Regions from separate parts of the Paenibacillus sp. MZ03-122A genome, predicted to be linked through region 3. Evidence: riboswitches for the same ligand, from Rfam matches in the RefSeq annotation. Region 3 holds a riboswitch; each other region holds the start of a gene.
The links. A riboswitch is a leader RNA that binds a small molecule or an ion and turns the genes downstream of it on or off. The one in region 3 is predicted to bind cyclic di-AMP.
Positions count from the first base shown of each region.

Region 1: another riboswitch for cyclic di-AMP. It lies ahead of NLX74_RS25120 (C40 family peptidase); the one in region 3 lies ahead of NLX74_RS09230 (3D domain-containing protein).
Region 2: another riboswitch for cyclic di-AMP. It lies ahead of NLX74_RS15395 (TrkH family potassium uptake protein); the one in region 3 lies ahead of NLX74_RS09230 (3D domain-containing protein).

Region 1 is NZ_JANAVI010000026.1:15,209-22,693, reverse strand. It holds gene NLX74_RS25130 (M1 family metallopeptidase) at 1-1,082, shown strand, start outside; gene NLX74_RS25125 (hypothetical protein) at 1,094-1,921, shown strand; cyclic di-AMP (ydaO/yuaA leader) riboswitch at 2,197-2,334, shown strand; gene NLX74_RS25120 (C40 family peptidase) at 2,340-2,840, shown strand; gene NLX74_RS25115 (GNAT family N-acetyltransferase) at 3,146-3,652, shown strand; gene NLX74_RS25110 (4a-hydroxytetrahydrobiopterin dehydratase) at 3,731-4,030, opposite strand; gene NLX74_RS25105 (hypothetical protein) at 4,148-4,441, opposite strand; gene motA (flagellar motor stator protein MotA) at 4,629-5,423, shown strand; gene motB (flagellar motor protein MotB) at 5,416-6,243, shown strand; gene rluF (23S rRNA pseudouridine(2604) synthase RluF) at 6,380-7,081, opposite strand; gene NLX74_RS25085 (PAS domain S-box protein) at 7,132-7,485, opposite strand, start outside.
Region 2 is NZ_JANAVI010000006.1:236,804-244,288, forward strand. It holds gene sdhA (succinate dehydrogenase flavoprotein subunit) at 1-1,261, opposite strand, end outside; gene NLX74_RS15380 (succinate dehydrogenase cytochrome b558 subunit) at 1,354-2,028, opposite strand; gene NLX74_RS15385 (LysR family transcriptional regulator) at 2,255-3,160, shown strand; gene NLX74_RS15390 (potassium channel family protein) at 3,166-3,843, opposite strand; gene NLX74_RS15395 (TrkH family potassium uptake protein) at 3,861-5,201, opposite strand; cyclic di-AMP (ydaO/yuaA leader) riboswitch at 5,610-5,762, opposite strand; gene NLX74_RS15400 (type II CAAX endopeptidase family protein) at 6,024-7,485, shown strand, end outside.
Region 3 is NZ_JANAVI010000003.1:437,789-445,273, reverse strand. It holds gene NLX74_RS09265 (SRPBCC family protein) at 1-281, opposite strand, end outside; gene NLX74_RS09260 (DUF4247 domain-containing protein) at 503-1,258, opposite strand; gene NLX74_RS09255 (DUF4178 domain-containing protein) at 1,272-1,778, opposite strand; gene NLX74_RS09250 (DUF350 domain-containing protein) at 1,803-2,210, opposite strand; gene NLX74_RS09245 (PspA/IM30 family protein) at 2,338-3,006, opposite strand; gene NLX74_RS09240 (NADH:flavin oxidoreductase/NADH oxidase) at 3,094-4,116, opposite strand; gene NLX74_RS09235 (polysaccharide deacetylase family protein) at 4,423-5,229, shown strand; gene NLX74_RS09230 (3D domain-containing protein) at 5,429-6,097, opposite strand; cyclic di-AMP (ydaO/yuaA leader) riboswitch at 6,104-6,272, opposite strand; gene NLX74_RS09225 (amino acid ABC transporter ATP-binding protein) at 6,507-7,229, opposite strand; gene NLX74_RS09220 (ABC transporter substrate-binding protein/permease) at 7,216-7,485, opposite strand, start outside.

The DNA of each region.
Region 1 (7,485 bases), on a different contig from region 3:
GGTCCGCTTCACCCAACTTTGTAACCGTAGAAGAACCCTTTTCTTCTGCTGAAGTCCCTGGTGTCAAAATCAAGCTCTACCTTGACCCGTCGCACAAGGAGCTCAAAGGGCGCTATATGAGCGCAGCGAAGGCCGCCCTTTCGTACTACAGCAAATGGTACGGGCCTTATCCATATTCCACCCTATCCATCGTGGTTCCACCCAAATCAGGCAATGGAGCCGGCGGTATGGAGTATCCGACACTCATCACGGCCGCTGCTGCGGGTAATCTGAATCCTGGCTATAGTCTGGAACGGACATTAGTTCATGAGATTGGACATCAATATTTCTACGGAATGGTAGCCAATAATGAATTTGAGGAGCCGTGGCTGGATGAAGGCTTCACCTCCTATGCAGAGGAGCGGCTTATGGAGCAAGAATATGGGCTTACCCCCAACCTGCCATTACAATCGGGACAGGTAGCTTCCCCACAGCCGCTAAACCGTGAGTCATGGAAGTATGGCTCAGCTGCTGAGTATGCGCAAAATGCCTACTCTCGAGGCAAGCTGGTACTACGGGGCATTGAACGTCAGGTGGGTATGAAAAAAATGGATCGCATTATGCGGACCTACGTCCAGACGTACCGATTTAAGCATCCGTCCTCAATGGATTTTCAACGTATCGTGGAGAGAGTCACCGGACGCTCATGGAGCCACTATTTTGAACAGTATGTATATGACGGCCAGATGGCGGACTTTTCAGTGGATCACATCACAAACCACAAGCTGGAGAATGGATATGAAGCAGTCGTGACGGTCAGCAAAAAAGGGGCGGATTATCCCAAGATCCCTGTCCAATTTACCTTCAAGGATGGTACCACGATATTCAAGGCTTGGGACGGCGCGGGCAAAAGCACAACTTTTCGGATCAAAAGTACTTCTCCCGTTTCCTATGTAACCCTTGATCCCCTATATACCATTGCACTGGAGAACAAGCATATTAACAATAGCCTAAAGGCCGAATTGGACGAAAAGCAACAAACCCGTTGGAGTGTTAGTGTAACCAAGCTGTTGGAGACACTGCTTGGAAGTCTGTCATGGTGAGGTGTCTATAGATGCGGACTGTTATAAAAGAGGGCTGGGCGCTGGTGCGCATACGATTCTATATCGTTATCATTTTATTTCTGTATCGACTACTGTGGGGGGTGTTTCTCTATCGGCTGGTGCAGTCTGCCGTTATCCCGCTATTGCTCCGTTATCCTGATCAGGGTCAAAACGAACTGGGACAGACCTTATTTTGGATGGAGAGTCAGATTGCTCTGATGGACAGCCGGGAAGTACATGTGTATTTGTGGATACTACTAGGGGCGACTGTACTACGCATACTGATCACTCCCTTCATTAGAGCCGGAATATATCAAAGTCTGCATACCGATGCGACTGAACCGCAAAGCCTGTCCTTTTTCAAGGGTATGAAACGCCATGGCATGTCGTCGCTGTTGTATTACACCATCGAGTTGGGACTGCTGCTGCTTCCCGCCTTTTGGGTAGTACCGAGACTCTACCCTATTGTAGCAGGAGCACTTCAATCTTCCTCTTATCTGCTGCATTTATTGCCCTATGTCATTGGATGGATGGCATACGGATGGTTCATTCGGCAGTGCATCCTGTATATGCAACTGGGTACTGTCGGTGGTCACGCCATACTATCGTCCCTGCTCGCCTTCTTTCGCCAGCTCCTCCCAGCTGTCGGTATATCCCTTTTGCTCGGTGCTTGTGTGCTGCTGGTCTTCGGTCTATTTGGCACCGTGGCGATGATTTGGACTGGCATGCTGGCGCTCATTCTCCAGCAATCGTATCATTTTGTTACTAGTCTGGTCAGGCTGTGGCATATCAGTTCGCAGTACAGACTATGGCATACCGATATCTCTAGTAGAAGCTAAGCCCTGCCTTTATGTTTTTTACTTCATTTCCGTCTGTCGAAAAACATGATTCATACCCGCGCAAACGACACATAACTGAATACTGTTAACAAGATCTGTTCCTGGGACATTAGGAGCAGATTTTTTTTGTAACTTTTTGCAATGAAACATTTGCCAAAGCCAGCCGTCTTTGTTACAATAATCGCAGTGAACTGATAGTAACAACTTTGTAATCTTTATTGTAACCTTTATCTCAAAAATAACGTTATTGTGAATACTGCTCTCCAAGGTGCACATCTTAAGTTAAGCCTAATTCCTGGCACCTAGGAAGCGGGGGAACCAGTTTGGGTGAATTGATCTCGCAACAGAGTGGTCATAGGGGAACCTTCTACCGAATCCTTAAGCTAACCTCGCAGGCATTGGAAGGGGTATATTTTTTTTGAAGAAGAAGCTAACGATCGCAGCTATGGGTCTTGCCATTGCCTTTACATCTTTTACATTCGGTGGCGGCAGTGCATATGCAGACTCTAAGATGGACCAGGTCATCCAAGATGCCAAAGGAACGAACTACAGAAGCGGAGGCACTACACTCGAGGGATTCGATTGCTCCGGCTTCACAATGTACGTATACAACAAACTGGGAATTAAACTTCCGCATCAATCTGGATCACAATTCAAAATGGGATCTTCTGTATCCCGAGATGAAATGAGACCTGGGGACCTGGTGTTCTTCAACACCACAGGAAGAGGCATTTCCCATGTAGGTATCTTCGTAGGTGAAGGGAAATTTGCCCACTCCTCGACTTCACGTGGTGTAGTAGTTAGCTCACTGAACGAAAATTATTACGCTAACCGCTATGTTGGTGCAAAAAGAATTATGAGCACAGACGCTTACCATTCTGTAGCTTCAGACATTCCTGATGACGATAACGTAGAATAACTAACGCACAGCAAGCTAACCCTAGCCGCAATTTGATTCTGGCCGGAATCGAATTGCGGTTTTTTATGTCCACAACATCAGCAATTATTATCTTTACTGACGAACTGAGACCTCAAAAGGTTTCAATTGTAGCGAACATCGTCGGTTTTACCGTCACCGCTGGGGGAGCATATGAGCAGTAATTCCTTCTTATTGAATGTATACCCGACTTAGGTATGAAATAAACACGCTTGCCATTCCTCTGCAACTTGTCTACAATCTGTTGTTAATGATTGAAGTACCTGTGTAAAAGGAGGATGGAACACATGCCGGCCTCAATATCCAACTATCGGATCGTACCGATGGACGAGCATCAAGCGGCTGCAATCTGTGAGTGGCAATATGATCCACCTTATAACATATACGGTTGGCTCCCCTGGGAACAAATGAAGGCGCTTGAAGTCGAATTTGGAAGTCCCACGCTTCGCCAAGAGCAATATGTTGCCGTACTGGATAAAGAGAACAAACTGACGGGATTTGCTCAATATTTTCCTATGATCGGTGTGACCCGGCTAGGTCTTGGAATGCATCCTGACAGATGCGGACATGGCAAAGGCTCTGATTTTGTCCGTGCCATTGCAGAGGAAGCTCAACGACGCAACCCGAAGAATGAAATTGATCTAGAGGTGCTCACTTGGAATGGGCGCGCTATCCGGGCCTACAAGGCGGCTGGATTTGAGCTTACAGATACCTATGAACGCCAGACTCCTGATGGCAAAAAACCATTTTATTGTATGGTATATCGTCCCGAGCACCCAACCCAGATTCTATGATAAAAGCGCCTTCGGCATACAACCACGATGTTGTATAGCGAAGGCGCTTCTATCATCATACGACAGATCATTACAAGCTCAATGACTGCTGCGCATTTTTTCAAAAGCTTCATTATATTGTTGGGCTTCCTTAATATCCACGGCCATAATACCGCCGTCGTCCCAAGAGGTCAAACGCAGAGTCACGGTCTTATAATCAATCGTAATAAATGGATGATGATTGAATGCTTCAGATATAGCGGCAACTTCATCCACAAATGCAATCCCTTTCATAAAACTGGAAAAATTATATTTTCGGACGATCCAACGTCCTTCCTCCAGTTCCCAGCCCTCCAGTTTCTCCAGATGTGCTTCAATCTCTTCTTGTGTAAAAGGCATGTTACGAACTCCTCCCCGTTTATACGGAAGCCTTTCGACCGCTTAAATACGGCCAAAACTACGATATATTGGTGTACATATTACCACGGCCCCGTTGATAAATCCATAAGACGGACCTCAAATCAAAGGGACTGACGTCAGCTCCTCGTCCCCAATAAGTACATAGATGCGATGCTGCTCCGGCTCATAGATCACAACGCCACTCCCTACAGTGATTGTGGGCTCTGTACCCAGTGCATAAAATAAGTCTTCTGCCAAAGCTTCATTGACTTCCTGACGTCCCGCCGGATCCAGCCTGTCCCAATCTTCTGCTTCCATCTCAAAAAATTCATAGCTATCTGGGATGCGCCCCACAGCCTCTGTCAAATCGTTCAAAATTTGTTCATACTCACGCCCATGCTTTACTCCCATGCCATTTCCTCCAATGGTTCCGCCATTCAATACATAATCACCTTATTATACCGGAAATTCGCACTTAACAAAAAAGAGAGTTTTGTCGATAAATACTATAATCCGTCTTGTAATGACGCGCTTGGGGCAAGGACGACCCCGGCGGCATGAAAGGATTCAAAATCTATTCTCATGGATGAGGTGTATCATGCAAATTTCAACCATTATCGGACTTGTGCTCGGGATTGTGTCACTGGTCGTCGGGATGATCTTAAAAGGCGCTCCGGTCGTCAATTTGGTCAATAATCCCGCTGCTTACATGATTATTTTCGTCGGAACGGCAGCGAGTATATTTATGGCCTTCCCGATGGCAGAAATCAAACGGATTCCGAAGCTGTTCAAGGTTATTTTCACCGAACAAAAACTGTTAGACCGCAAAGAGCTCATCGGTACGTTTACCGAGTGGGCATCCATTACCCGTCGTGAAGGTCTGCTCGCCTTGGAATCCAAGGTAGAAGAAATCGACGATCCCTTTATGCGTGGCGGCATGCGAATGATTATTGACGGCAATGATCAGGAATTCGTACGGGACGTTCTGATGGAGGATATCAATGCTACCGAGGATCGACATCGCTCTGGCGCACTGATCTTCTCCCAAGCCGGTATGTACGCTCCAACGCTCGGGGTACTCGGTGCGGTTGTAGGTCTGATCGCAGCTCTGGCTGACCTTAGTGACATGGAAAAGCTCTCTCATGCCATTGCAGCAGCCTTCATTGCGACGTTGCTCGGTATTTTTACAGGTTATGTTCTATGGCATCCGATGTCCAACAAGCTGAAACGGTTATCCAAAAAAGAAGTGGAGCTTAAATTAATGATGGTCGAAGGTCTGCTTTCCATTCAATCGGGGATATCGACAATTGCCATCAGTCAGAAACTGACGATCTTCCTGACTCCGACCGAACGGGCTACATTGACCCAGAAGGATGGCGATTCCAGTGAGTAAAAAGAGACATGAACCGCATGAAGAGCATGCTGACGAAAGCTGGCTGTTGCCATATTCCGACTTAATGACCCTTCTGTTGGCTCTTTTCATTGTCTTATTCGGTATGAGCTCGCTCGACGCCAAAAAATTTGAAACTATGGCTCAATCCCTGAGTTCAGCTTTTAGTGGGGGCACTGGCGTGCTGGATCACTCGGCCGCGAATCCGTCGTCACAATCCATGGATATGGGCAAAAATAAAGAACAAGTATCACAACCCTTAAAATCGAAAGCTACTTCTACCTCTGAACTGCAAAAACAGCTTGCCCAGCGGGAAGAAGAAGATTTAAAAAAGCTTAAAAAACAGATGGATCAATATATTCAAAATAACGGCCTGTCACCTCTGCTGAATACCAAGCTGAACCAATCCCAGCTGATGATCACCATTAGTGATAATGCCCTGTTTTCATCCGGGCAAGCCGAAGTAAAACCGGGAGCGAGAAAGCTGGCCAAGTCTATTTCTAGTATGCTCCAGCAGTTCCCTGGCTATGATGTTATCGTATCGGGTCATACGGATAATGTACCGATCTCCAACAGCCAGTTCCCGTCCAACTTTGATTTGAGCGCCCAGCGCTCTCTGAATTTCTTGCGTATCTTGTTGCTCAATCCAGATCTCGATCCAACCAAGTTTGTATCCATCGGTTATGGCGAGTATCGTCCATTGGCAAGCAATCAAGATGGCCAAGGACGCTCCAAAAACCGTCGTGTTGAAATATCTGTTCTCCGCAAATATCAGAACGGGACACAAGTCATCAGTCCTACCTCAAGCTCGAATGAAGGTTGATTATGCATATGTTATATGAACAAAGGCACCGCCGCATTTTTATGCAGCTGGTGCCTCTTTGTTTAGTGCTTCCTATAATCTGGACTTGTCAGATACGAGGATCATACGCTGTAGGCTATACAAAGCCCCTCTGGCATTAGCTAAGCGTATAATCGAGCATCTGGCCAAGCTCCTGCTTCTCAGCCTCTGTCAGATCACGCCAGGCACCTTTCTGAAGGGACCCCAACCGAATATTCATGATTCGCAGCCGTTGCAGTTTTTTTACTTCATAACCGAAGGCAGCACACATACGCCGGATCTGACGATTTTTCCCTTCAGTCAGGATAATACGGAATACATACTCAGATACACGCGTCACCTCACAAGGTAGCGTCCGCTGGCCGAGTATTTTCACCCCGCTGGACATGCCCTGCACAAAAGACGGTACGACAGGGCGATCCACCGTTACGATGTATTCTTTCTCATGCTTGCCTTCTGCCCGTAAAATCTTATTCACAATGTCTCCATCATTGGTAAGTAAAATGAGACCTTCCGAATCCTTATCCAGGCGTCCAATCGGGAATATCCGCTGTGGGTGCCCCACAAAATCAACAACATTGCCTCTAATATGGCTCTCGGTTGTACTTGTAATGCCCACCGGCTTGTTCAATGCAATGTAGACGTGATCGGACTTCTCGCGCAGTGGCTTGCCATTCACGCGAACATCATCGCCTTCTTCCGCTTGACTACCCAGCACAGCCACTTCGCCGTTAATCGTCACGCGGCCGCTCTCTACCAGCCTGTCCGCCTCGCGGCGCGAGCAAAAACCGGTTTCGCTGATAAACTTGTTAATGCGCAACCTGTGTACCCTCCATTTCTACTAACACACTTCCTCCTGCGCCCAGCCCGTTACTCCGGCTTGGCAATTGGAAGCTGCACCAGGGCTGTCGTTCCCTCTCCCTCTGTGCTTTCAATATCCAGTGTGCCTTTATGACTCTGTATAATACGCTGACTGACCATAAGTCCTAGTCCTGTCCCTGTTTCTTTGTTTGTGAAAAAAGGTTCTCCTAGCTTGGACAGCATTTCTGCGGGAATACCCGCTCCCTGATCCCGTATAGAGATTTTAACGCTTTCTCCCTCCAAGAACAAATGAATCGTGATGATACCACCTTTACTCATAGCCTCCATGCTATTTTTAAGTAAATTAATGAATACCTGTTTTAACTGATTTTCTTCAGCGTATACTAGGGCAGGCTCGTCCGT
Region 2 (7,485 bases), on a different contig from region 3:
CTATATCCTGTGCAGATTTTTTCAAGCCTTTAATGTATTCCACAGCCTTAGGTCCAGCCACCATCCCGCCGTAAATGGCTGACAGCAACGAGTTCGCACCCAAACGGTTCGCACCGTGATATTGGAATTCACACTCACCAGCCGCGAACAAGCCCGGTATATTCGTCATCTGATTGTAATCGACCCACATACCGCCCATTGAATAATGAACAGCCGGGAATATTTTCATCGGGATTTTGCGCGGATCGTCACCGACGAATTTTTCATAAATTTCAATAATGCCGCCCAGCTTTACATCCAGTTCTTTCGGGTCCTTGTGTGACAGATCAAGGTAGACCATGTTCTCGCCATTAATACCCAGTCCATCATCAACGCATACACTGAATATTTCACGTGTCGCAATATCGCGAGGGACCAGATTTCCGTAAGCCGGATACTTTTCTTCGAGGAAATACCATGGCTTACCGTCCTTATACGTCCAAATACGACCGCCCTCTCCCCGTGCCGACTCGGACATGAGACGCAGCTTGTCATCACCTGGTATAGCCGTCGGATGAATCTGGATAAACTCACCGTTCGCATAGCGTACGCCTTGCTGATACACCGCACCAGCAGCTGTGCCCGTATTAATGACGGAATTCGTGGTTTTACCGAAAATAATCCCGGGGCCACCAGATGCCAAAATAACTGCATCCGCCGCAAAAGTCTTCACTTCCATCGTACGCAAATCCTGCCCGCAAATCCCTCGACAGATGCCTTCATCATCCAGTACAGCCTGTAAAAACTCCCAATTCTCGTACTTGGTCACCAAACCCGCAGATTCCCAGCGCCGTACCTGCTCATCGAGAGCGTACAGAAGCTGCTGTCCTGTCGTCGCACCGGCAAAAGCGGTCCGATGATGCTGGGTACCGCCGAAGCGGCGGAAGTCCAGCAGTCCTTCCGGTGTCCGGTTAAACATGACGCCCATGCGGTCCATGAGATGAATGATCCCCGGAGCCGCTTCGCACATCGCTTTTACCGGAGGCTGGTTGGCCAGAAAGTCCCCGCCATAGACTGAATCATCAAAGTGAATCCAGGGTGAGTCTCCCTCACCCTTGGTATTTACCGCACCGTTGATGCCGCCTTGAGCACAAACGGAGTGGGACCTTTTGACCGGAACCAAAGAAAATAAATGAACGTGAACTCCCGCCTCTGCCGCCTTGATCGTAGCCATTAGACCTGCCAGACCGCCGCCCACGACAATAATGTTGGATGCTGCCATTTCTGCTCACTCCTTTTTTTAGGATTTTAACCAAATCCCCTTTTACGTTTGAAAATAGAATCTCAACACGATGTATAATTGATATGAGTCGTTTATAGTAGCTGTTTAAAAGCGCCGCATTGCACCAAGGCAGTTGCCGTTTCCTGAAATTCCGCACTGCGGAATGCAAGCAGGGAAGCGATGAAGCCGATAGACACCACCACGAACAGGGTCATACAGATATAAGAAGATACTTTTTGCGCACGCGGTCCCACAGTAATCCCCCAACTGACCATAAATGCCCACAGTCCGTTAGCAAAGTGAAAGGATGCCGAAACGACACTGATTAAATACAAAATGAAATAAACCGGGTTCGTCACGATGCCATGCATGACGCCGCCTAGCTCCTCATGGGTTACATTACCCAGAGCCACCTGAAAGCGCGTGTCGTATACGTGCCAGATAATAAATACAAACGTAATGACGCCGGAAATACGCTGGAACAGAAAGCGCCAGTTACGTGAATAGCCGAATCTTTTGACATTCGGGTCAGCCTGATACGCAATATACAAGCCATAAATTCCGTGGAACAGTAATGGCAAGTAGATGAATAACGTTTCTAGCACAATAACCAGTGGCAAACCATTCAGGAAGGCCACGCTGCGATTAAATCCTTCCTTGCCGCCCTCCACCGCTGTGAAGTTCGTCACCAAATGCTCAACAAAAAATAGAGCCAGCGGAATGACGCCAAGAAGCGAATGCAGCTTTCTGGAATAAAATCCTCTCATCTAGGTCATGCTCCCTTCTCCCAATAATAGCGTTTTCAATAGTAATATAACATATAAAATGACAGTTTCCGACAGGAAATGTCCAACAAGGTGTCCCTTATAAGGAAAAACAAAAGTGTGAACATCTTGTGTCGCTTTCATGTTACTCCTTTTCGGCTTATAATGGAATTGCAATATACGTATTAATTATTATGTCTTTTTTGCATATAGAGAGGAAGTGGATGATTTGTTTGAGGATTTGAACGCTTTTGCCGTCATTGTCGAGCAGTCCAGCCTGAATAAAGCCTCCAAACTGCTGAATCTGTCCCAGCCTGCCCTGTCTCGCAAAATTGCGAAGCTGGAGGAAGAGCTGGGTGTGAATCTCTTTGATCGTCGGGGCAAACGGCTCGAAATTACGTCCACTGGCCGATTTGTTTATACCTTCGCGCTAGAGCAACGGCAACGACAGCTTCGCTTCTTACAAAAGCTGTCCCAGCACAAAAATGAAGCCCAGAGTATGCTTACACTCGGGGCTAGTCTCACGACACTCCAAACGACGCTGCCTACCCTCGTCGAAGCTTTCATGAGCAAGCATCCTCAAACCGAGCTAAAGCTGCTCACCGGTAAAACTCATGAAATCGTCGCCTTTGTACGTGACAAAAAAGCAGACGCCGGTATTGTCGGGTCTGCCATTCATGAAGCCGGACTGCGTTGCATTCCGCTATTTGATGATCATTTGGAGCTCGTTGTTCCCATTGGACATGAATTAACCGTCAAGACAGGAACGGCCTCGATGAAAGATCTGCAAGGATTGCCGATGATTATTTTCTCCAAAGGAACCTGGTACCGCAGTCTGACGGATGACTTGTTCCAGCGCAGCGGCATCATGCCGGATATCCGTATGGAAATCGACTCCTTCGAGGCAATTGTACGCTTGCTTCCAACCTGTAAGGCTTCTGCCTTGCTGCCCAAATCCTATTTGCGTAGCGAACTATTACGGGATAATGGACTCACTGCATTGTACTTGCCCGATTTGAAGGAGACACGCCGAACGACCTCCCTCATTTACTCGGAGACGACCGATCTCGGTCCGACAGCACGACGCTGGATTAGCGAGACACGTGCGTCGTTTGCAGGCTACCGTATGGTGTAGAGGGTTTAATCCTCTTCATTAACATTAACAACCTCATCCTCAAAGCGACCGATATTGTTATTCGAGCCGATGATGACCATGATATCGTCTGCTTTTAGCCGATCCATAGCCGTCGGTGCGATCAGGATACCGTTCGCTGTATGAAGCGCCACGACGCTACAACCAAAGCGGGTACGGGCATTTAGCTCTGCTAGCGTTTTGCCATTCAGACATGCAGGTACATTGAGTTCCACAATACTGTATTCCTTAGACAACTCCAAATAATCGAGCAAATTAGGCGTGACTAGCTGGTGAGCCACCCGGATACCCATATCCCGTTCTGGATAAATAATCCGGTCCACACCGAGCTTTTCTAACGCACGCCCGTGCAGCACAGATATGGCTTTGGCTACAACTTTTTTCACACCCAGCTCCTTCAGCAAAATGGCGGTGAGGATGCTTACCTGAATGTCATCACCAATAGCAACAATGCCACAATCGAAATTACGGATGCCCAGTGATCGCAACGAGTCTTCATCGGTAGCGTCCGCCACGACAGTATGTGTCAACATCTCACTCATACTGTCCACAACATCCTCATTCCGGTCAATGCCTAGCACCTCGCACCCCATATCCACCAATTGCAAAGCCAGGCTTGAGCCAAACCGCCCCAAGCCAATAACTACAAACTGCTGCGTTTTCATATCTACTCGAAAACTCCTTATCCTATAATCATTTTGCCTTCCGGATGACGATATAATTCTTTACCCTTTTTCGGCCCCAGTGCATAAGCTAGCGTGAGTGGCCCCAGTCTACCTGCAAACATCGTCAGGGTAATCACCAGCTTGCCTATGACTGTTAAATCAGGTGTAAGCCCCATCGACAGCCCCACCGTACCAAACGCAGACACCGTCTCAAACAAGATCATCAGAAAATGATGATCTTCGGTTGCCGACAAAATCATGGTCACCCCGATCACGAACAGCAACCCCAGCAGTGTGATGGTCAAAGCCTTGTAAATTCGTCCCTGCGCAAGTCGGTACTTGAACAGTACAATATCTTCCCGCCCCCGCAGCATCGAAATCACTGCTCCAATGAGCAGGGCGAATGTTGTGGTCTTAATCCCGCCTCCAGTAGAGCCAGGGGAAGCCCCAATAAACATGAGTATGATGATAAAAAACTGCGTAGCCTGCCGCAAGCCTGCGATGTCCAGTGTATTGGCACCTGCGGTACGGGGAGTAACGGACTGGAATAAAGATCCCAGTAGCTTACCACCCCAATCAAGCGAGCCAAGAGTCTTTGGATTCGTAAACTCAAATACAAAAATCACGAGCGTGCCGACTACAATCATAGCGCCCGTCATGCTGAGTACCACCTTGGTATGCAAGGACAGTCTCTTGCGCTTGCGATATTCTGCCAGGTCTGACATCACTACAAAACCAATGCCGCCAGAAATAATTAGAAACATTGCGGTAAAATTAACAATCGGATCATATACATAACCTGTCAAGCTGCGAAATTCACCGAATAAATCAAAACCAGCATTGTTAAACATGGAGATGGCATGCCAGATTCCAAAATAAATCGCCCTGCCTACGGGCATATCAAAGGACCAGCGAACCGAGAATATCGTAGCGCATACGCCTTCAATAACCAGTGAGTACAGTAATACCTTACGGATTAATCCGACAATTCCCTCTACAGAAGTCTGATTCATCGCTTCCTGCAAAATGAGACGCTCCCGCAAGGAAATCCGACGCTTGAACACCAGTGCAATCAAGGTAGCCATGGTCATAAAGCCAAGACCGCCGATCTGGATCAGCGCAACGATGACAACTTGACCAAAAGTGGTAAAAAAGAGGCCGGTATCCTTTACGACAAGCCCGGTTACACAGGTCGCAGAGGCGGCAGTAAACAAAGCGTCTATAAACGCAAGTGGCTTTCCTGTTGTATTGGAAATCGGCAGCATTAACAATAAACTACCTATTAGAATGATAATGGCAAAGCCCGCAACGAATATCTGCGGTGGAGAAAGCCGAAGCCAGCTTGCATTGGGATTCATCTATTCATCACTTCTCTCCTAATCCTTAAAACTATAAATCAGTGATTTAATACGGTGTAAGCTCGCTACGCGTTCCATTTGATCTTTCGATCGTCGTTGCCCCTGAATTTTTTGATTTTTCCAAACCTTAGTTAACTATAATTAGCATTCCCTGAATACAGGAAGAATGCATGTCAAGCACTACTCGGCCCCCTGTGCTATTGGCGGGCAGTAGCGAAGGGGGCAGAATTGTTCTGAAGAAGCGAAGCGTTTGCCTTTATCTCCGGATTTTAACCATTAAAGGGGGTATACAATTAAAAAATCCGGGGATAACAGCAATCGGAAGAATAATCTGCACCCGCAGCGGTCTAACCAATCCAAACACTTTTATACGCACAAAAAAAGACACCGGAAAACCGAGTGCCTGACTTGGTTCCTGCTCATAGCCTACGAGGTTAGCTGACGGATTCGGGCAGCACAGTATGCCCTATTTACACTTCCGATCCAGCAGGATCGGTTGTAAAATTCACCCCAGTAACATGGTTCCCCCGTTTTCCCATAGAAATTCGGCTCAACTGTATATCATTACCTATGTATTTCATAGGCATTGCCTCAAGATTATAATCCTTCTATATCCAGATCACAAAACCGATTTCGCCGAAAAAACGTGAAATTGGCTTTATTTTGCGAATGGGCATCGTTTAATCGCAGCTTATCTAATTTTATTGGAACTTTAAAGTGCTTTCACTCTATTTTCATGAATATCGCTGGTCTGTTGGCGGGAACCTGTGCAGTATGATATCTTTAATGGATGTTCTTATTTACAGATTAAGGAGGAAACTCATGAATCCTATCGGGAAACCGGTCGTGCTCACGGCCAACTTCAAAAAATTAGGCTTGCTGGGCGGGATTGGCCTGATTTGCTTTTTTATCTTTCAATTGCTTATTCCCTCGCTTAGCAATCCGAGTCCAGAATCAGTAATGAACGCAAAGGTCATCAGCAAACAAGAAGCGGTCATACACGCATTGGACTTCGCCCGCTCCGAGCTGGGCTATACTGAATCACAGCCTGAGGAGCCTGTCGTGACCTATCAGGCCGAAACAGATTTGTACGGTTATTTATCTAGAGAAAAACTGCTTCAGCAGTACGACCGTACATGGAAAAAAAGTTACCCTTACGAAACCTTTCGGGTCGATCTGCCTGAATCCTCAGCGAAAAGCAAACTGCAAATTCATGTGGATCTATCCACTGGGAAGGTCGTTAGCTTTAAACGGATCACCTCCAGCACCAATTACACACAGGCTGATATTTCTACGGATGAACAAGCACGTAACAGGCTTGTACGTGTGGCTGAGGACGGCATGACGCTCGAAGCCAAGGAGCAGGCGGCCGCAGTATGGGTCAAGCGCTTTGGCTTTAAGCCGTCGGATTTGAAGCTTGCAACCACTGAACAAGAAGGCGGATTAAAGTATACCGTAGACGATAAAAAAATCGGCGCCTCGGTACTTACACTGGCTTTTACTTTTGAAGACGGTGATGTTCGCTCCTTCACCCAAAGCTTTTCGGCCCCGTCGTCCTATACCGATTATATCGAAAAGCAAACATTTTGGGCGAATTTGATGACCTATGCGGGTTATGCCCTATTTAGCTTTGTACTGGGTGTACTTGCCATTGTGTATGCGTCACTCACCCGACGACATACTTCATTTGTACGCGGCATTGTTCTATCCGTTGTATACTTTATTGCTAGTATAGCTGGGACCATGAACATGCTGCCTTTATTGCAAGCAGAAGCAGGCGGTAAGGGCATCCTTATATTTCTTATGGTTTTCCAGATTGGTGTTACCTTTTTCATGGCTGTAGCGCTCTACTTCTCCTTGGTCGGCGGTGACGGGCTTATGCGTCAGGTTGGACTGAATGCATGGCCGCGTGCGAAAGAGCCGGGCTACGGGCTGTATGTGCTTCGCAGTATGTATGTTGGCTACTTGTGGGCCTTTATTTTGCTCGGGGTACAATCCATTTTGTTCTTTATACTGGAGCGCACATTTAATACATTCTCCACCACAGATGCCACGCAATCCCCTTACAATATGGCTTATCCATGGCTACTGCCGATTATGGCCTGGATGGCAGGTATTGGAGAAGAGACTGTCTACCGTCTATTTGGTATTCCGATGGTCAAAAAAATAGTGAAAAACACTTTTGTTGCGTGTCTGATCACCACGCTGATTTGGGCACTGGGACATACACTTTATCCGATCTATCCGGTGATCTCCAGACCTATTGAGCTGACTTTTCTTGGTT
Region 3 (7,485 bases):
CCGCCTTCGCCAGTAACCCAAGTCAGCTCGATAAGTCTGTTTTGCTCAAGTCTTAGAAATCTTCCGTAATGTGGATGACGCTTTCCCTCAAAATGCGTTTCGAAAAAGAAGGTCGTGTTCACTTCAGCCTCCATTAATACTGATCCTGGGGCTGCAAACCAACTGTCAAACTGCTTCGTCCACGCCTGATACAGGACATTCGGAGAACACTCCATTTTTCGTTCCACCATTAGATTAAATGGTCTTTGTGAAAGATCTGGCCAAGAAATAGATAGTACCATTTAATTTTCAATCCCTTCAATCAAACAGAGTTTTGATTATCTCTACATTATTATATCTATAAAGGTGTAGGTTGCGGCTGCTTTCCCTTATCTGTCCACTTCTACTTGATGGCTGTGCCGCTAGATGATCACCAACGTCATCTCTAAAAATAAAAAAGGAACTGTGCATCAGTACCACAGTTCCGCGAATCTTTTGTTTTCAAATAAATTGACGATACCCATCATCGTCGACTTCGTCGGCTGATTTTACCTGAACCGCTACGTGTTTTGGGCTTACTATAAGATCTACGCGGCGAATCAAATATGCTGGAACCGCCGCTGTCGCTCCGGTCACGTGAAATCGAGCCTCTGCTCGGTGAACTGCTGGACCCTCTGTCGAACAAACTTCCGCTTGACCCAACGCTAGAATCCGAGTTCTTTCCTCTACGGGTAACCGAGCCTTTCCGCTCCACCGTAATCGGCGGGATCGCTTTTTTCTCCTGCACCGTAGGGGCACGATATTGGCCCTGAGAAGGTCGGTATACATCTCTGCTGGAGTAGCCCCGATAGGAGCCTGAACCACGCAACGAATCAAACAGAGCATCCAGCACAGTTGCGGTTAAGTATCCTTTTAGAAAGCTTGAACTGTAATTTTGTTCGACATACTTTTTACTGTCAATTTCAATGAGTGTATCTTCCTTCTTAGCTGGATCTTGCTGCAAATGGTACCACTCATCGCTATATACCAGAAACATCCGCTCATTGCTTTGCGGTGACATTTGTTCCGGTGTACGCTGTTCTTTCAATTCCTCCGCTACTTCCGGAACTGTCTTGCCAGCTGCCCGGTATACATACGAGGTTGAGTTTCCGCTGCCACTAACCGATTCCAGCGGATACGTATCTTTTACACTTGGCGCGCCGCAGCCGCTTAACACGGATACGAACAAGCTCAGCGCCACCATGATCTTTAATGCATACTGCCAGGTGCGTTTGCTCATGTGTAACCCTCTCCTAGCTTGCCCGAATAACCTTAACGTCTCCGGTAATCACTTCTTCTCCTTCATAAAGCATAAAGCGACCGTCCTGCCACTCTACCCGCAACAGATGATAATCATCAGACTGGTACTGCCAAACATGCTGCTCTCCACCCTGTCGGAAAGGAGCACGGCCCATGACGGTAACATGCCCAGAATACTGCTCCTCCAAATGATACGTTGTATCATCCAGCTCTAAAATGGTCGGCACTTCCTCGGGGTTGTCAAGTCTGCCGTCGATGGCCTGATATAGTCCGAATTGCAGTGTTTCCCGTTCCTCAATATGAAGATAACTGACTTGATTACCATCCTGAAGCGTCAAAACAACGGCATTCCGGGCACGATTATGTACACGACCTACCACTTCATAGGTAACAAGCGACACTTCACAGATATCACCTGGATTTAAGTGAAGCATGCTTTTCTCTGCTTTTGGCGGCTCCGGCTTAGCAAATAGATTTGAAATTCGTTTCCACACACCCATGGTTATATTCCTGCCTTTCTTAGCCTAGAAGCATGCTGTAATGATCAAGGCGCCAACCAGATGAAGCGCTCCTGAAAACAGACCGAAACCAATTTTACCTTCCTGTGTACCTTTATCCAGATCAAACTGAGCCCAGTACCGCAACAGCAGACGTACAATAACTTCCAAAACAAGCAGGATGACAAAGGCGATCACAGAATACACAAGCGCTTCGAGCAAATTATTAGCTGTAGCGATAGAGCCCGACAAAATATAGCCTTGTGCAACCAGCTTCATAATCATTCGTACCGTTACGGCCATATTTCCAGCTTTCACTTCGGCAAAATCCTTATACTTCGTAAATAAAGAGTCGATATACATTAATGCGAAAATCAAAATAGCCCCCGCACCAGTCCATACAAGCATTGCTTTCATCGTTTCTAAAAAATGCATTTCATACCATCCTCCACATCTTCTTGACCTTCATATAATGTTTTGCGCCTCCAGGCAGGGAAAAGCGAAGGAGAAACGTTTCTCCTTCGCTTCCTGAGCAATCCACTGGTGGCATTGCTAAATGTTCTTATTTATTTTCGTATTGCTTTAACAAAGCGGCAAGCTCATCGTCCACGGCGCTTTTCTTATCCAGCTCTTTGAACTCCTCATCCAACGATCTTTCCTTAGAGGACATTTCGTTGCTCGCTTCGGCACGTGCTTCTGCTTGCAGCATTTTTTCTTCCATACGCTTCAATCCGGCAGTTGCCGTATCAGAGCTAAAACCGTTCATAGCTTTGTTAATTTCGGTTTGCGCTTTAGCTGCATTATAACGGGCAACCAGTGTTTCGCGCTTGTTTTTCATTTCTGTCAGCTGTCTGCGCATTTCATCCAGCTTGCCACGTAGATTATCGGCTGCAGCTTTGTTCTGTTCGTAACCAGCTTTGAACTCGTTCATTTTTTGTTCAGCAGATTTCTTTTCTTCCAGCGCACGACGGGCCAGATCTACATTTTGTGCTTTTGCAGCGGTATGTGCCTGTTCTTCACGTTTCTTTACCAAAGCAGCCTGTTCTTCGTATTGCTGTTTGAACCTCTTTTCAATAGCAATTTGAGCGGCTACCGCTTTCTCTGCATCTTCCAGGTCCTCTTGCATATCACGAATGTATTGATCCGTCATTTTAATTGGATCTTCTGCCTTGTCGATAATGGCGTTAATGTTGGACATCGTAAGATCTCTTAATCGTTTGAAAATAGACATGTGAAGTTCCTCCTAGAGTTGAATGCTTAAATTTTAAGCTCTGTACACATGTTTACGCAAGCTTTGCAAAGAGGGTTTCAAAAATATCTAAAAACCGCGCAAGTAAGGCTCTGGGATGTCGGCCTGTACTTTTAGCTCCCGCGATGCATGCAGCGCCCAATAGGGATCACGCAGCATGGCACGGCCTATTGCTACCAGATCAGCTTCTTTTTGCTGAACAACCCGGCGAGCGTCCTCATAATCATCCAGTAAGCCAACAGCAATCACAGGTACATTCAGCTTTTCACGGATGGTATGAGCCAAATCCACCTGATAGCCGGCACGCGCAGACGGGCCTCCGCCAGAACCAATCGGACCCTCACCACCAGAAGAGATATGGAAAATATCCACACCTGCATCACGATATCGTTCCCCTACGCCTGTTATGTATTCCACGTTATATCCATCTTCGACGTATTCTTTGGCAGATATCCGCATAAGCACAGGCATGTCAGCAGGCAGAACCTCTTTAACAGCATGTATGACCTCAACACCGAACAGTGACAAATCCTGTCCATATTCATCTTCTCTGGTATTTGTTAAAGGCGAATGAAATTGATGGATCAGATAGCCGTGAGCGCCATGTATCTCAACCGTATCAAAACCGGCTTCCATCGCGCGGCGTGCGCCTTCTTTGTATGCCTGAACCAGTTCCCTGACTTCAACTGTCTTTAAGGCGTGCGGCTTTTTAAAGCGTTCGCTAAAAGGAATCGTGGACGGACCCACAGGTTGCTCAGCATCTTCAGCCTTGCGTCCAGCGTGGCCTAGTTGAATACCAATCTTGGCACCATACTTGTGGACTTCCTCTACAATCTTACGATATGCAGAAATATGTTCGTCACTCCAAATACCCAAATCACGATCCGTAATACGTCCATCTGGATGGACCGCTGTCATTTCCACAATAATAAGTCCAGTGCCTCCTACTGCCCGGCTCACATAATGGACATGATGCCAATCCGTTGGATTTCCGTCCTTGGCCTCCACGCTGTATTGGCACATCGGGGGCATGACAATCCGATTTTTTAAAGAAAGCCCCTTTAATTGATAAGGAGTAAACAAGTCGGTCACTTTTATCCATCCTTCCTTCAATTCCATGTCTGTATAATTATGAATTGCATCCCCATTATACACCAGCTGTCACTAGTATACCGAATTCGTTGTAAGGCTAAAACTTGCGAAAATGCTCCTGTTATCGGTCATGTTTAAGAGAATATGTACGTTTAGCTCCATCATCTTCATTGATAATCGTTTCATCGTGGGCTTCTTTCCATTCGTTTATGAGCCGAACTTGGTTAACAGCATATTTTTAATAGGACAGGTACATAATAGTCGAGAGCACCACTAGGTACCACTGCACGGAAAGGGGGGATACATATGCCGTACAGGGGAGTGTTGCCATGCTTGGCACTGTTACTAGCATTCTCAAGTTTACCCGTTCACGCGGATGCGCCTCCCAACACCGGAACGCCCCATCCCAAGGAAACAGCTGTTGCTTCTTCTGTACATCAGAGCACAGATCGAGCAACTCCTACATTAGCAATGCTGCGAAAAAAACATGCGGACATTTTTAAAATGTGCGGCCCACACACCCGCCAAATTGCCCTAACCTTTGATGATGTGCCCGATTCTAGGTATACGCCGCAGGTTTTGGACGTATTACACGCCAATGGCATCAAAGCCACCTTTTTCATCGTCGGTCACCGTGCGGAAAAGCATCCGGGGATCATACGCCGTATTATTCGTGAAGGCCATGCTATAGGAAACCATTCCTATACTCATCCGGATTTTAGGAAGGCCACACCCGAACGCTTTCGCAACCAGATTACAAAAACAGAACGTATTTTACAGGCCAGCGCAGGTTTTCGCCCCAAGTTGATCCGTCCACCCTACGGCGAAATCACGGAGCCTCAAATCCAATGGGCACGTCGTCATGGCTATATGATTGTCAATTGGAATGTAGACTCTCTCGATTGGAAGGGATTAAGTAAAACACAAATTCAGCGCAATGTGATCCCAGCTACCGGGCCTGGCTCTATTATTTTAATGCACGCAGGTGGAGGCCAAAGTTCCAACTTGCGAGGCACTGTCCAAGCTCTGCCGGGTCTAATTCACTCTCTAAAAGCTAAGGGTTACAAATTTGTGACAGTTCCCCGGCTACTCCACACATCGGAACGGAAATAACCATATGTTTATGATTGAGCTACAAGCTAAAGCAACGTAAAAAGGCTGTCTTACCAGCAGAAGTTTTCTGCTCGTCAAGACAGCCTTTTTTTATGGATAAGACCTGATAAGAGTCCGACCTAGTTGTATGCGGTAGGATACAGGCATTAAGTTTACATAATATATATTATGTTTAATTAAACCGTATATACGTACAATGCTATTTACCAATAACGTACAGCTTTACATTTTGAAATCCAAAGTCGTTCACAAATGATTTGTTGCCTGGAATAAAGATATCAATCCGCTTTCCTGTAATGGCGCTGCCCTGATCGCGAGCGACAGCTACAAAAGAATGATCCGGCAAACCTGGGTGGGAATAGCCTGTAACCAGCACTTTCGTGCCCATCGGAATGACGTTCGGGTCTACCGCAATTGTACCTAGTTTAAGCGGATTGCCGTAGTAGTCCACTGCTCCCCATTTACCATTCTCGTCGGCTGCGGCAGAATACGCTGAAGCCTTAACGTCAACTATTTTGCTATAGTTGAATGTTTTGCCCCACGCTTCAATCGTTGGCCCCTCATTCGCTGGTGCTTTCTCCGTAAGAAGCTGCGGCTTCGAATCCGAAGCTGCCTTCACACTTTTTTCGCCAGGCACCTTAATTTGCAGACCTGCATATATATTGTTGGAAGCAATGTTTGGGTTCGCCTTCGTTAGCTCGTCTACCGATACCCCATAACGTTGAGCAAGCAAAAAGAAGGTATCGCCCTCTTTGGCAGTGTGAAGCGAAGCAGCATCCGCTACTCCAGCTGTCTGTGTCAGCCCTGCAATAGCTGCGGCAAGCACCGCAAATTTCATCGTTTTACCAATATGTTTTAGATGTTTCAAAGATATGTACCTCCTCTGTTATGCCTGCGAAGTTAGCTGTCGGATTCGGACTCAGGAGAAGCCCTATGCTTGTGCAATTCACCCCTAGGCATATTCCACATCGTCTTATGACGTATCGGAATGACTGCCGTTGTTACGTCCCCCGCACTTCCCATAGTTTGGGCCCAGCTTCAGCGGTTGTCATAACCACATGCTGTCCCGGTAAGTTTTGGCTTACTGCATAATATCACAATTTTGTAACCTTATCCGCATGAAAATGTTGGGAACCTCGAACATCATACTACACTCATTACAATTTTGTCATCAAGAAATCGATATTTGTTACGAAAGTATGGGGAAATGGTGACAAAAAGAAAAAAGGCTCTCCGTCAAACGGAGGGCCTTTTTTATAGATTATATCAACACTTTCTTACAATACTTTGGCAAGAAAATCACGGGTGCGATCATGGCTTGGAGTGCCAAATACCTGCTCTGGTGTACCTTGCTCCACAATTTGACCGTTATCCATAAAGATAATTCGATCGCCTACCTCGCGGGCAAAGCCCATTTCATGCGTCACGATTACCATTGTCATGCCGCCTTCGGCGAGCTTCTTCATTACATCCAGAACCTCTCCAACCATTTCAGGGTCCAATGCAGAAGTCGGCTCATCGAACAGCATTACATGCGGCTGCATGGCCAAAGCACGTGCAATCGCAATACGTTGCTTCTGTCCTCCGGATAGCTGGTTCGGATAGGTATTCTTCTTATCCTCAAGCCCTACGGTACGCAAGAGTTCTAGCGAAATTTTTTCCGCTTCCTTCCCTGACTGTCTTCTAACCTGTGTTGGGGCAAGTGTCAGGTTCTGCAACACTGTTTTATGCGGGAAAAGATTAAAATGCTGGAACACCATCCCCATCTTCTCCCGGGTTACATTAATATTATGGCCACGAGCTGTAATCGGCTCGCCCTCAAATAAAATCTCCCCGTCCGTAGGCTGTTCCAACAGATTCATACAACGCAAAAACGTACTCTTCCCTGAACCACTGGGGCCGATGATGACGACGACTTCACCTTTGGCGATATCTATATCAATGCCTTTTAAAATTTCATTCTTACCGAACGATTTACGCAGTTGTTTAACGGTGATCACTGGCTCTCAACTTCCTTTCCCATAAACCCAGCAGCTTAGACAAGCTGAATGTCATTACAAAATAAATAGCGGCTGCGATTATGAACGGACTTAATCCTTCGTAGGTAATGTTCTTAATGACCTGGGCCTGATACATAATATCCACCATCCCAATGGTCGAAATAATGGAGGATTCTTTAATGATCGTAATAAACTCATTACCGATAGCAGGTAAAATAGATTTAAACGCTTGCGGTAAAATGACGTGACGCATAGC